One region of the Flavobacterium sp. CAU 1735 genome, then DNA from elsewhere that is predicted to be linked to it. Evidence: riboswitches for the same ligand, from Rfam matches in the RefSeq annotation. Region 1 holds a riboswitch; each other region holds the start of a gene.
The links. A riboswitch is a leader RNA that binds a small molecule or an ion and turns the genes downstream of it on or off. The one in region 1 is predicted to bind thiamine pyrophosphate.
Positions count from the first base shown of each region.

Region 2: it holds a riboswitch for thiamine pyrophosphate, as region 1 does, so the genes downstream of both, AAFN64_RS15000 (TonB-dependent receptor) here and thiD (bifunctional hydroxymethylpyrimidine kinase/phosphomethylpyrimidine kinase) in region 1, are expected to answer to the same signal.
Region 3: it holds a riboswitch for thiamine pyrophosphate, as region 1 does, so the genes downstream of both, thiS (sulfur carrier protein ThiS) here and thiD (bifunctional hydroxymethylpyrimidine kinase/phosphomethylpyrimidine kinase) in region 1, are expected to answer to the same signal.

Region 1 covers NZ_JBDQQQ010000002.1:176,835-180,116, forward strand. Annotated here, with positions in the region: gene AAFN64_RS07920 (hypothetical protein) at 1-390, opposite strand, end outside; gene AAFN64_RS07925 (CPBP family glutamic-type intramembrane protease) at 408-1,100, opposite strand; gene AAFN64_RS07930 (hypothetical protein) at 1,158-1,349, opposite strand; TPP riboswitch at 1,633-1,725, shown strand; gene thiD (bifunctional hydroxymethylpyrimidine kinase/phosphomethylpyrimidine kinase) at 1,814-2,653, shown strand; gene AAFN64_RS07940 (CusA/CzcA family heavy metal efflux RND transporter) at 2,714-3,282, opposite strand, start outside.
Region 2 covers NZ_JBDQQQ010000007.1:132,821-136,102, reverse strand. Annotated here, with positions in the region: gene AAFN64_RS15010 (DUF4301 family protein) at 1-1,173, shown strand, start outside; gene arfB (alternative ribosome rescue aminoacyl-tRNA hydrolase ArfB) at 1,175-1,579, shown strand; TPP riboswitch at 1,676-1,788, shown strand; gene AAFN64_RS15000 (TonB-dependent receptor) at 1,872-3,282, shown strand, end outside.
Region 3 covers NZ_JBDQQQ010000007.1:118,727-122,008, forward strand. Annotated here, with positions in the region: gene AAFN64_RS14915 (queuosine precursor transporter) at 136-801, shown strand; gene AAFN64_RS14920 (DNA-3-methyladenine glycosylase I) at 791-1,351, shown strand; TPP riboswitch at 1,418-1,516, shown strand; gene thiS (sulfur carrier protein ThiS) at 1,566-1,769, shown strand; gene thiC (phosphomethylpyrimidine synthase ThiC) at 1,793-3,282, shown strand, end outside.

The DNA of each region.
Region 1 (3,282 bases):
AATATGGTATATCGGTTCATGTTTAAAATGAATCATGCGATCATTTTTTGATAGTTTTAGCTCTTTTCCATGTAATTTTAAACGAGTTTTCTTATAAGAAGTATGTAGCCAGCCAACATTTGGAATATAAATTCTACCAAATTCATCAGTAGTGATCTCAATTTCCATGTTATTTTTTGCATAGCCAATAATGATATTCTCTAAAACTTGCTCTCTGTTTTTGATATACATAAATATAAAAGGATCGCAGTATATTGCTTCATCATTAAAATCGATCAAATCAAAAATGGATTGATTTTCTTTAAAGAGCAATATTTTTACCGAATTGATGAGTTCATAAGAGTTCTCTATTAATAGTGGTTTAATTATTTTATAGATAGGATTGTTCATAGCAGTAAATAATTAAATTACTGAAATAGTACTAAAATAGAGGTTCCCAGAAGGTTTATCATCATATGAGTCATTACACTATAAATAAAACCAAAGTGCAACCGGATATAACTAAAAATAAACCCGGCCATAAAATACGGAAGCAATATAAGCGGACTTAAAAAAAGAATTTCCCGGGTAATTTTAAAGTTTGGCAAATGCAGATAACCAAAGGTGATCACACTAAAAATAACAAAGAGCCTGACATGTCTTTTAAAAAAATAATCGAAAAGGTGATCGTATTTTTTTAAAAAGATAAAAGAACAAATAAAAACCATACCTCCTGATAAAAAAGCAAGCGTATTTGGTAGCCAATTTTCGAATATGACTTCGGAAGAAACCAGTAAAGTAAGCACTAATGTCAGTATACCTAAAAAGCAGGATAAATTAAACCTGCTGTATTTTAGGTAAAGTCGAAAGAGGATTTCTTCCCGGAGCGGAGCTATAATAATAGGAAATAAAAAGAGCCATTTGACACCTTGTTCTGAAGGATAAGCAGATTGAAAATCAGGTAACAAGTATACCGTTAAGAGGGAACTAAATAGCAAAAAAACAAAATTTAAAAGAATTAAAAATAGTATGCTATTTATTTTATCCTTGATACCATTTGAGGTGATAATCTCTTTTGAAGGAAATAAAACAAACCAAACAAAGTGTTTTAATATAAGCATACTTCTCTAAGATTATAGGATTTATAAAAGAGATACTATTTTTAAGTCTTGAAAAAATTACAATTTAGGATGCTTATCCAAAAATTCACCCCATTCCCGTGCCGTTTTCCCAACTTTTCCCCAAATACCATGGCAATCCCATAAATTTTCCAAACCACCATTTATAGTTTTGAGTACCTCCTCACTTTGTATCGTAAAAGCCATGTTTTTAAAGGCTTCCAAACTTAAATTCTGCTTCTTTTTTTTCATTTTCAATTTACTTTAAAAGATTAATAAATTTGATTTACAATGCAATTTTAGCTTATATGCTTTTATTTGAAATAAAACCAATAGCGGAGGAGCGTTTGTATGTTCTAGAAGTTAACGTTTTAAATTTAAACGTTTTAACTGAAATAAAGAATAGAAAAATTCTTTTGAGTGTATTTGCGTATTGTCACTCAGAATGAGTACCAAAATCATAGTTACACCGGATAGGTTTCTAAAACCTGTCGGTTGTAAAAAACAAAAACAATTCTATTTTTCACTACATTTACTACGGCTTTAGGGGTATTCTGAAAAGAATTGAGAGAGTCCCTTTGAACCTGATCCGGTTAACACCGGCGTAGGGAAAAGTTTATCTTCTTTTATTTGTCTTTATCGGGACAACTATTGCCATTTTAGTAACAATCGGAATAACCTGAATTATTATTCGGGAAGGAAGCAATAGTAATAGTATGAATACAAAATATACCTATCCGGTAGTTTTAACCATAGCCGGATTCGATGGAAGTGGTGGAGCCGGAATCCAGGGCGACACCAATACAATCAATGCATTAGGATGTTATCCTACATCGGTGTTAACGGCACTTCCGGTGCAAAATACGGGTGGTGTAAAAGCGATTCATAGCATTCCGCCTGAAATCGTAGCCTTGCAATTGCAAACGATACTGGAAGATATTCGTCCGGATGCAATCAAAATTGGAATGGTGCATACACAGGAACTCGTAGCCGTTATTGCGGCTATACTTCGAGAATATCCGGACATTCCGGTGGTATTCGACCCGGTAATGGTCGCTACTAGTGGTCATCGTTTGATTGAATCCGAAACCATAACCGAAATTGTAGACAAGCTGTTTCCATTGGCGACGCTGATCACACCCAATCTCGATGAAGCAGCCGTTTTAACAGGGAGTCCAATTACAAGTGTAGCGGAAATGCATAGCGCTGGAGCGATGATCATGCAAAAAGGTTGTCCGCATTTATTACTAAAAGGCGGGCATTTGCCAACTACAGTACTGACTTCACTTTTGTTTGATAAACAAGGTGTGATAGCAACCCATACTTCCGAAAAAATAGAGACAAACAATATGCACGGTTCGGGTTGTACCTTGTCGGCGGCTATTGCGAGTTATCTGGCACTTGGGAACAACTTATCCGATGCCGTTAGTCTGGCGCAACAGTATGTACACCGGGCAATATCGGAAGGTGCCGATGTTGCGATAGGAAAGGGTAATGGTCCGTTAAATCATTTTTTTGAACCGCAGAAAAGGGTTAAAAAAGAAAAACCTCGTTAAATAACGAGGCTTCTCCCAAATAACCAAAATAACAAATAAAAAATAAAAAGCTATTTACAATCAGTCTATTGGCTGATGTTTTTTACGGTTAAATACCCAGAATATAATCGGGAATACCAATAACGTTAGTACGGTAGCGGTGATCAATCCACCGATGATCACAATGGCCAGCGGTTTTTGAGATTCCGAACCAATTCCGGTTGAAGTAGCCGCCGGTAATAATCCGATGGAAGCCATTAAGGCGGTCATCACTACCGGACGGGTTCTGATTTTTACGGCTTCGATAATCGAAGTGTTGAGATCCATTTTTTCCTTGAGGTTCTTATGGAATTCCGATATCAGAATTACACCGTTTTGAATACAGATACCAAAAAGAGCAATAAATCCAACTCCGGCCGAAATACCAAAATTAATTCCGGTAAGGTGTAAGGCAATGATACCTCCGATTACGGCAAACGGAACGTTCGCTAATACAAGTAAGGAGTCTTTTATATTTCCGAACATAATAAATAGCAACACAAAGATTCCAATCAAACTAATCGGTACAACCTGACTCAAACGTTGTGTGGCACGAACCTGATTTTCAAATTCACCGGTCCAACCAAAATGGTAACCGTTTGGAAGTTCCA
Region 2 (3,282 bases), on a different contig from region 1:
TTGGTTGGAATAGAAAAGTTTCCGTTTTATGCCGATGTGCTTCAGGAAACAAAATCGGAATACGAAGGTTTTGATGATTTTTCTCAGGATGAAAAATATTACCGTTTTATCGAAACGATGTTGTCACCGGCAAAATTCGATTTTCTGAATAAACCGAAAGGCGTATTGCCGTTCCATCAGGAAAAAGAAGCGATCACAACGCCAATTTATAAGCATCTCAAAGAAGCACAGGCATACACCAATGTAGAGGGTAAGCATCATATTCATTTTACAGTTTCGGAAGAACATTTGGAAGGTTTTTCAGAAGTGGTTTTGACGAATGAAAATGCAGTCGATGTTGACTATTCTTTTCAGGATAAAGCCACGGATACATTAGCGGTTGGCCTTGATAATGATCCGTTCCGACTGGAAGACGGTTCGCTTTTCTTCCGACCGGGCGGACATGGGGCGTTGATTCAGAATCTAAACCGACTGACCAGCGATATTGTTTTCGTGAAAAATATCGATAATGTTTGTTTTAATCATTTTGAAGGGATAGTTCGGTATAAAAAATTATTAGGTGGATTGCTGATACGACTACAGGAACAAATTTTCGAAAGTCTAAAGGTATTGGAAACAACAACCGATCCGGCGATTGTTCAAAAAATAATTGATTTTGCTACCGGCGAACTAAATGTTGTCTTACCGCGTAATTTTTCAAAATATACATTCGAAAACCAAAAGAGTCAGTTGTTTCAGCTTTTAAACCGACCGATACGGGTGTGTGGTATGGTGAAAAATGAAGGAGAACCGGGCGGCGGACCGTTTTGGGTGACGGGTGAAGAAGGCATGCATTCGTTGCAAATTGTGGAATCGTCACAAATAGATCTTCAAAATAAAAAGCAGGCATTAATCCTAAGCGAATCGACGCATTTTAATCCGGTCGATTTGGTTTGTGGTGTAAAAGATTATAAAGGAGAAAAATTCAATCTGGAAAATTATGTTGATCATAATACCGGATTTATTGTCAATAAAACCAAAGGCTGTAAAGATATTAAAGCCTATGAGTTACCGGGCTTATGGAACGGTGCGATGGCCAACTGGATTACGGTTTTTGCCGAAGTGCCGCTTCTGACCTTTAATCCGGTGAAAACCGTAAACGACTTATTAAAACCGGCGCATCAGCCACGATAATATGCAAAAAGAAATACTATTTGCCGAATTACGCTATAAGGCGGTAAGAAGTAGTGGTGCGGGTGGTCAGCATGTAAATAAAGTAGCGACCAAAATACAACTGGTTTTTGATGTTGCAGGTTCCGGAGCGTTTACCGATGATGAAAAAACACTCCTGATGGCGAAACTTGAAAACCGACTAACAAAAGAAGGTGTTTTGTTGCTTAGTTGCGGGGAAAGTCGAAGCCAGCTTAAAAATAAAGAAATCGTGACAACGCGTTTTCTATCGCTGATGCAACAGGCTTTGCAGGTCGAAAAAGAACGAAAAGCAACCCGTATTCCACATGCGGCGGTAAAAAAACGGATTCAAAACAAACGATTTCAGGCACAGAAAAAAGAATCGCGCCGGAAACCCGGAATGGAATAAATTAGGAATTGTGTAATCGCAATAGGGAAAAAACGTTCTTTTTTGTGTTTTTTCTATCCGGATTTGATTTTATGCGATTTCTTTTTATAATTTTGTCCTGTCTCAAAGGGGTGCTTATATCCGGATTCAAAACCGGACAATCGAGCTGAGATCATACCCAATGAACCTGGAACAGGTAATGCTGTTTAGGGAATAAGACATCACAGATGCCGTAGGGTATTCGTGTGTCGTGGAAACATCATTTTTTATTAATCAAAGAATAATTACCCCTTTTATTCGTAACATTTTACGAATGAAAACAGTATTACAATCCGTTGTGGCGTTACTATGTCTTCAGCCGGTGGTGCTTTTCGCACAGGAAAAAACCGTAACCGATTCTACAAAAACAAAACAACTGGACGAAGTATTGGTATCGGCGGTTCGTGCTGCCGACAAAACGCCGGTTACGTTTAGTAATGTCGGAAAAAAACAAATATCCGAACGAAACCTTGGTCAGGATATACCTGTCCTGATAAATTACCTGCCGTCGGTGGTAACCACAACCGATGCTGGGAATGGCGTAGGCTATACCGGAATTCGGGTGCGGGGTAGCGATGCGACCCGTGTGAATGTAACCATTAATGGAATTCCGTATAACGACTCGGAATCTCAGGGAACTTTCTGGGTGAACATGCCCGATTTTGCCTCATCGGTCGAAAGTTTGCAGTTGCAACGCGGTGCCGGAACATCAACCAATGGTGCCGGAGCTTTTGGTGCCAGTTTAAATATGCTAACCGATGGTTATTCGGAAAAAGGAAATGGTGAAATCTCAAATTCCTTTGGAAGTTTTAACACCCGGAAACATACGGTAAAATTCAGCTCGGGATTGTTGAATAACAAATTCGAATTGGCTGGACGTTTGTCGAAAATCAATTCCGATGGTTATATCGACCGGGCGTCTTCCGATCTGAAATCATATTTCCTTCAGGGTACCTATGTGGGGAAAACAACCTTGATCAAAGCATTGGTTTTTGGAGGTTCGGAAAAAACATACCAGTCTTGGAACGGTTTGGATGGGATGGAACTGAAAGATTTAGGTTTGGACGAAAATATGTTGGATAACAATCCGAGGTTTAATATTTCCGGTTTGTATTTTGATGATAACGGTCAGGTGAAGTTCTACGATAATCAAACCGATAATTTTAATCAGGATCATTACCAATTACACTGGAATGAAAAATGGAACGATAACTGGTCGACGAATCTGGCGGCGCATTATACCAAAGGAAAAGGTTATTATGAAAGCTATAAGCGAAGTGGGAAGTTCTCGGAATTTGGATTAACGCCGTTTGTCGATAACGGAACAACAATCTCCAGATCGGATCTGATCAACCAAAAATGGCTGGACAACGATTTCTACGGTTTTACATTTTCATCCAATTATAAAAATGACAAACTGGATATGGTTATCGGCGGTGGTGCTAATAAATTTGAAGGCGGTCACTTTGGAAAATTGTTATGGGTAAAGGAAAAAGCAGCCTACGATTACGGTCAGCTTTTTTACGATGACAAAGGAATTAAAACCGATGTCAACGTATTTGCAAAGGCCACCTACGATATTACATCGGCCTTAAGTTTGTATGGTGATTTACAATATCGAAACGTAAATTACAAAGCGAATGCGGTTAAAACCGGATTGGTGGACGATACGTTCCGCTTTTTTA
Region 3 (3,282 bases), on a different contig from region 1:
CAAAACCCTGGTCATTGACCAGGGTTTTCTTTTTTACACATCCTACATCCGTTACACGATCAATCGGATAAATATTTTTTATCCATAATACACAAAATTAGTACCTTTGATAGATATCAAAAACACTACCCTGAAATGTTTAAAACAAAAAGAGACCTGGTTTATATCATCTTAGCCGGGATCTTTATAGCCAATGCCGTTGTAGCCGAATTGACCGGTGGAAAACTGATCCAGATAGGACCTTTTATTATGAGTATCGGAATTATTCCGTGGCCTGTGGTATTTATCACCACCGACTTGATCAACGAGCATTTCGGCCGTGATGGCGTTAAAAAATTATCGTTTATCACCGCCGGACTTATCGCCTATTGTTTGCTAATCCTTTTCGTAGCCATACAAATTCCGGCCGCCAAAGGCATCAGTACCGTAACCGACGAACAATTTAAAACGGTATTCGGACAAGGCGTCTGGATTATGATCGCCAGTATTATCGCCTTTCTCGTTTCGCAGCTCATTGACGTATCCATATTCTGGTTTTTACGCAATAAAACCGGAAAAAAGATGATCTGGCTCCGAAGTACCGGTTCAACCGTAATTTCGCAGTTATTCGACAGCTTTATCGTTTCCGGTATCGCCTTCTGGATGACCGGTAAAATAACCACCGCCGAATACATCAATATGGCCACAACCGGCTATACTTTTAAATTGATCATCGCTATTTGCTTAACGCCGATGATTTATTTAGGACACTATATAATCGAAAAATATTTATCAGAAGACCCAATATCCGATGGAGACTAAAGAACGATGCGGATGGTGCAAAAACGATGCGCTATACGAAAAATATCACGACGAAGAATGGGGCGTACCCGTTTACGAAGATCAGAAGTTATTCGAATTTCTGATATTGGAAACCTTTCAGGCCGGCTTAAGCTGGATTACCATTTTACGAAAACGGGAAAACTTCCGTGAAGCCTTTGATCAATTCGATTATAAAATCGTTGCGCAATACACCGAAGAAAAAATACAGGAGTTACTGGAAAATCCGGGCATCATTCGCAACAAACTTAAAGTCCGAGCAGCCGTTTCCAATGCACAGGCTTTTATGCAGGTGCAACAGGAATTTGGCAGTTTTTCCAAGTATATCTGGGGATTTACCGGCGGTGGACCGATAGTAAATACCCGCACAACCTTGCGCGATATTCCGGCTACTACACCCCTATCCGATCAGATCAGTAAAGACCTCAAAAAACGAGGCTTTAAGTTTGTCGGATCAACCGTAGTTTATGCGCATATGCAAGCTACCGGTATGGTAAACGATCATATTGAAAGCTGCTGGAAACGTAACTAACCCACACCTGTCCGAATGTTAAATCCGTACTTTCCGGATTTACATTTCAAATTAAACATTACATTTGCTTCACTTTAGGGGTGTCTATATACCATATAGGCTGAGATTTTACCCTTTGAACCTGATCCAGTTCATACTGGCGTAGGGAAAAGTGCAATGACTTCATTCTATGTAGCCATTCCTAAAGTGTATACCTATATCGCAACTTTAAGGAATGGAAATCACAATCAACAATCAACCCGTAACAGTACCCGACGGTCTAACCGTTCAGGATTTGCTATATCGCGAACTTCCCGATAAGCAAAACGGTATTGCTCTTGCCATTAACAACACGGTTATTCCCAAAACCGAATGGCCCAACCATTACATCACCGAAAACGATCACATTCTGATCATTTCTGCAACCCAGGGAGGATGATAACTTGCTAAACACTACATAAAATGAACGAAAACCAACACGAAATTTCAAGAACACCGTTTCCGAATTCAACGAAAGTCTATATCTCGGGTGAAATTCATCCGATTAAAGTCGCCATGCGCGAAATTTCCTTACACGATACCAAGCTGAGTAATGGCGGTAGCGAGCACAATCCGCCGGTAACGGTTTACGATACCAGTGGTCCATATACCGATCCCAACGTAGCAATCGATGTTCGCAAAGGACTCGAACGCCTACGCGAACAATGGATACTTGACCGTAACGATGTTGAAATCTTAGATTCCGTAAGTTCCGACTATGGGAAAGAACGTCTGAACAACCCGAAACTGGATCATTTGCGTTTTGAATACCTACACCAACCCAAACGCGCCAAAACGGGACATAATGTAAGTCAGCTGCACTACGCTAAAAAAGGCATTATTACTCCGGAAATGGAATATATCGCCATCCGCGAAAACCAACGTATCGAACAACTAAACGCACAAACGGCCGCCATGCAACAGCAGCATAGCGGAGAGAGTTTTGGAGCCAATACCCCCAAAAAACACATCACCCCGGAATTTGTCCGTAGTGAAGTTGCCGCAGGTCGGGCGATTATTCCAAACAACATCAACCATCCGGAAAGCGAACCCATGATTGTAGGCCGAAACTTTTTGGTTAAAATCAACGCCAATATTGGGAACAGTGCCGTGACTTCGAGCATTGAAGAAGAAGTCGAAAAAGCCGTATGGGCGTGTCGTTGGGGCGCCGATACGATTATGGACTTATCTACCGGAAAAAACATTCACGAAACCCGCGAATGGATTATCCGAAATTCCCCGGTTCCGATTGGTACCGTACCGATTTATCAGGCCTTGGAAAAAGTAAAAGGCATCGCCGAAGACCTGACCTGGGAAATTTTCAGAGACACTTTGATTGAACAGGCCGAACAAGGTGTTTCCTACTTTACCATTCATGCCGGCGTACTACTGCGTTATATTCACCTAACCGCAAATCGCGTAACCGGAATTGTATCAAGAGGTGGTTCCATCATGGCCAAATGGTGTTTATTTCATCATAAAGAAAACTTTCTGTACACCCATTTCGAGGAAATCTGCGACATCATGAAAGCCTACGACGTTGCCTTTTCCCTTGGCGACGGACTACGTCCCGGATCGATCGCCGATGCGAATGATGCCGCACAATTTGCCGAACTGGAAACCCTGGGCGAACTAACCAAAATTGCCTGGAAACACGATGTACAGGTATTTATAGAAGGCCCGGGACACGTGCCAATGCACATGATCAAAGAAAACATGGACAAGCAACTGGAACATTGTGCCGAAGCGCCATTCTATACCTTAGGCCCATTGACCACCGATATCGCTCCAGGATATGATCATATTACATCCGCTATTGGTGCCGCGATGATTGGTTGGTATGGAACCGCCATGCTGTGTTATGTCACCCCAAAAGAACACCTCGGATTACCGAACAAAAAAGACGTAAAAGA